DNA from 2 places in the Neorhizobium sp. T6_25 genome. Region 1 is predicted to be linked to the other one. Evidence: riboswitches for the same ligand, from Rfam matches in the RefSeq annotation. Region 1 holds a riboswitch; the other holds the start of a gene.
What was found. Region 1 has a riboswitch for cobalamin ahead of C5L10_RS16240 (DUF1636 domain-containing protein). Riboswitches for the same ligand answer to the same signal wherever they lie in the genome.
Positions count from the first base shown of each region.

Region 2: linked by a shared signal. The riboswitch ahead of bluB (5,6-dimethylbenzimidazole synthase) and the one ahead of C5L10_RS16240 (DUF1636 domain-containing protein) in region 1 are both predicted to bind cobalamin.

Region 1 is NZ_PVBL01000010.1:170,046-172,239, reverse strand. It holds gene C5L10_RS16250 (CbtA family protein) at 1-256, opposite strand, end outside; gene C5L10_RS16245 (CbtB-domain containing protein) at 270-446, opposite strand; cobalamin riboswitch at 483-712, opposite strand; cobalamin riboswitch at 772-1,011, shown strand; gene C5L10_RS16240 (DUF1636 domain-containing protein) at 1,119-1,529, shown strand; gene cobW (cobalamin biosynthesis protein CobW) at 1,526-2,194, shown strand, end outside.
Region 2 is NZ_PVBL01000022.1:115,009-117,202, forward strand. It holds gene C5L10_RS24495 (hypothetical protein) at 1-434, shown strand, start outside; gene bluB (5,6-dimethylbenzimidazole synthase) at 435-1,121, opposite strand; cobalamin riboswitch at 1,202-1,387, opposite strand; gene C5L10_RS24505 (TolB family protein) at 1,415-2,194, opposite strand, start outside.

The DNA of each region.
Region 1 (2,194 bases):
CAGTATAGATGAAACGCTCGAAGCCATCGGCGGGAGCCCAGGCTTCCTCACCGTGGTGATGCTCGGCGGCGGATGCCGTGGCACCTGCGGCCGGTGCAGCATCATGGCTGTGGCCCGCCTCGGGCGCGGCATTCTCGAACACTTCCGCCTGCAGGATCAGCGGCACGGTGGAGAAGCTCTGCATCACGGTCAGCAGCAGTCCGGACAAAAGCCCGGCGATCACCGCCGTGAAGACGATGTTGCGAAACAACGACATTGGGGAGAACTCCTCAGTGGCAGGGGAAGGCGAGCGAGTGGCGCGTGTCATGCGCGGCGTTATGGACGACTTCCAGATGCGAGAAGCCGACAAAGCCGACGATGAACAGGCCGAGCAAGGCCGTCATGCTGAGGGGAATGATTTTCGAAGCGGAGAGGCTGACTGCAGCTGCAGCAGAATTCGTAACCATGGTCTCGTCCTTTCGCCCTCCACCCGAGGGCCGTTCACGTTCTTTGCCGCCTCTGGCAGGTCTCCTGGCTCGCGGATCGGACGCCTTCTCCCGCCTTCCCAGGATACCGTTGGCCGGATTTCCCAGTGGCTTGACGGCCGGACGGCCGTTTTGGTCGAAGACTTTCCGCTTACAGTTGCGGGGGCAGCCGCGGGTTGGACGGCAGAAATCCGTCGCACCGCATTCCCTCTAAAACCCTTTCGGGCACCATAGGCTCGGTCACTATAGACGAATTCGGCGTGACGGCAATCGCCTTTGCGACGCATTGACATGGGCCTGCGACCGGGCTTAGTTGAAGAGAGATGGTCCCTTTCCGGCAACGGGGAGGGCTAAGAGAGAATGCGGTGCGATCCCTTTTCAGGATCAATGCCGCGGCTGCCCCCGCAACTGTAGGCGGCGAGCCATTGCCTAAAACGGCCATTTGGCCGTCAAGCCACTGGGAAATCCGGCCAACGGTATCCTGGGAAGGCGGGCAAATGGCGATGACCCGCGAGCCAGGAGACCTGCCGTCCGATTAATTTTGCTTCACCGGGCGGGGTGCTCCGGAGGAAGTTTCTCGATCACCGCAGAGGGATTTCGACCTTCTGCTCCGCGCCCCGATTTTTTCGACCCCGGCGGGAACGCGGCTGACCGATGAGTGACCACCGACCAGATGATCCGGCAACCGCCGGCCCGGCAGATGTGACGATTTTCGTCTGCACCAATTGCCGTGATGCGTCCGACGGCGAAATCCGGCCGGGCATCGCACTGATCGCGGCGCTGCGCGAGGCAGCAAGCGGCAAGCCGCTCGCGGTAAAGCCGGTCACCTGCCTTGCCAATTGCGAAAAAAGCCCGAGTGCCGCGTTTAATCACAAGAGCGGCTGGTCCTATGTCTTCGGCCACCTGTCGCTCGACAATGTCGAGGATATCGTCACCGGCGCGATGATGCTGGCCGAGGACGAACGCGGCTTCCTTCCCCTTCGCGGCCGCCCGACCTGCCTGCGCGGCAAGGGCATGACGGCCCGTATTCCACCCTTTCATCACCACGAGGACATGCCATCATGAGCGTTTCGTTCGACCGCGTTCCCTGCACCGTCGTTACCGGGTTCTTAGGCGCCGGCAAGACCACGCTGATCCGCAACCTGATCGAAAACTTGAAGGGCAAGCGGCTGGCGATCATCGTCAACGAATTCGGCGATGTGGGCATCGACGGAGACGTCCTGAAGGGCTGCGGCATCGAAAGCTGCCCGGAAGACAACATCATCGAGCTTGCCAACGGCTGCATCTGCTGCACCGTGGCGGACGATTTCGTGCCGGCGATCGACCGGATCCTGGCGATCGAACCTCGCGTCGATCACATTCTCATCGAGACCTCCGGCCTCGCGCTGCCGAAGCCCCTCGTCCAGGCCTTCCAGTGGCCTGACGTTAAAGCCCGAGTGACCGTCGACGCGGTGATTGCCGTGGTCGACGGACTGGCACTCGCCGAAGGCCGCGTCGCCGACGATCACGAGGCGCTGGAAGCGCAGCGCGACGCGGACGGTTCGATCGACCATGACGATCCGGTCGAGGAAGTGTTCGAGGACCAGGTGGCTTGCGCCGACATGATCGTGCTCACCAAGAGCGACCTCCTGGATGCCGCCGGCCTCGCGACCGCCAGGGATCGCGTGTCCGCGCATCTGCCGCGTGCCGTGAAGATCGTCTCGGCCGCCAACGGCGCCATCGATCCGGCC
Region 2 (2,194 bases), on a different contig from region 1:
GCCCGAATGCCGAGGTCTGCGGCCAGATGCGGGATGCGCTGGAAAGAATGGAACAGAGCCGCGACGCGCTGGCGGCGGAACGGAACAGTTCGCGGCAGATGATCCTGCCCTCGGAAGAGCGGAATGCCATTCTCGCCGCCATTCGCGAACAGCGCTGCATCCCCTCCTTCGAGCCGCTGCCGCCTGTTGTCGATGACCGCCGAAAGGTGCCGGGCATCGAACTTCCGAGAGAAGAGCAGCCCTATTCCGGGATCACCAAGCTGCAGACCCGCCCGCAAAAGCCGCAGGCCGCGGTCCAGCCGCCCGCTCCACCGCCGCAGGAGCGGCCATACGATCCAAACAAGAAGGTGCGCACCGTCGGGCCGGCTTTCCTGCCCGAAGCGGATATCGACCTCAGCAATCCGAAATCGGCAGGACCGCAGCCGCAGCAGTGATCAACGGTTATCCCAGCGATCCTGAAAGATCAGCTCCTCCAGCGCCAACCGCTGGCGCCAGCCCTTGAGCGCCAATTCCGGCTCGGCATAGAGTTGATCGACATAACCGAGGCATAGCCACGCGACGATCTCGACGCGGTCGGGAACGCCCAGCAGCGCACGCACGTCCTCCTCGCGAAAAATGCTGACCCAACCGACACCGACGCCCTCGGCCCTTGCCGCAAGCCACAGGTTCTGCACGGCGCAGACCGTCGAATAGACGTCCATGCGCGGATTGTGGGTGCGGCCGAGCACCACCGGGCCGGCACGATCCGGATCGCAGGTGACGCAGATCGAGAGCGGCGCCTTGACGATGCCTTCGAGCTTGAGGCTGCGATAAAGGTCGCGGCTCTCCTCCGGAAACATCTCCACGGCTTCGTCATTGGCGCGCGAAAAGGCGGCACGAGCCGCCTCCCGCAGCGCCGGATCGCGGATGAGGATGAAGTTCCAGGGCTGCATGAAGCCGACCGAGGGTGCCGAATGCGCGGCGCCCAGCAGCCGCTTTACCAGGTCGTCCGGCAGCGGATCGGGCAAGAACTGGTCGCGCACGTCGCGGCGCGTCTCGATCGCCCTGTAGACGGCCGCACGCTCGGCCTTCGAAAATTCACCGGCAGGCAGCAAGGCATGCGCGAAAGGATCAGGTTGCATCGTTTGTCCCCAACAATGCCGTTGCTCCCTTGCCTTTCAGAAGCAAGGAGAGGTCCGAAACCTTTCCGCCGTCCGCGCGGGGTCGGTCTATCGTGTCAGGCCGGTCTTCTGACTTGGCTTCATCCGCCTCAACCGCCGCCTTCCCGGTTTCCCAGTGGCTTATCCTGCGGCCGAGCATCCACCTCACAGCGTTGGGCACGTTCCGGTTCCACCCCGGATTCCCGATTCTCCGGCTTGTCGCCGGCACCTGACGGGATCGGTTATGCCCTCACGCCATCCTCGGCGCAAGGCGCTCATGCGACGGGAAAATAGCGCACATAGGCAAACTCATCGCCATCAGGCGACCAATTCGGCGAGTTCATCGTGCCCTGCCCGCCGAAGAGCTCGAAAAGCGTTTCGACATTGCCGCCGTCCATGTCCATCAGCCTGATGCGGACGTCGAGATCGCGCGGGTGATCGAAGACATCGGCATCGTAGGAGACAAAGACGAGCTTGTCACCCTTCGGTGACGGATGCGGAAACCAGTCGCCGTAACCGCCGTCGGTGATCCGCTCGGCCATGCCGCCGGCGGCCGGAACGCGCCAGATCTGCGTCAGCCCGCTGCGACTGGAATTGAAATAGATCCATTTCCCATCCGGCGAATAGTCCGGCCCGTCATTGCGGCCCTCGCCGAATGTCAGCCGCGTCTCTGCGCCACCTTCGATGCCGATCGTATAGATGTCGAACTCGTCGCCGCGGATGCCGCAATAGGCGAAGCTTTTTCCGTCAGGCGACCAGCCATGCCAGTAGGACGGCAGGTTCCGGGTCACCAGCCTCGGCACGCCGCCACCGGCGGCGGAAAGCACATAGATCGCCGACTTGCCGAACTCCACCTTGTCGGAGATGGCGATCAGCGAACCGTCCGGCGAAATGCCGTGGTCGTTGTTGCATTGGCGGGCAAAGCCGGTATCGACCAGTTCAGGCCCGTCATCACCCTCCGGTGACAGACGATAGATCAGGCCCTCGCTGTTGAGCATCAGGTAACGCCCGTCGGGCGACCAGTTGGGCGCCTCGAACAGAGCTTCCGTCTGCCA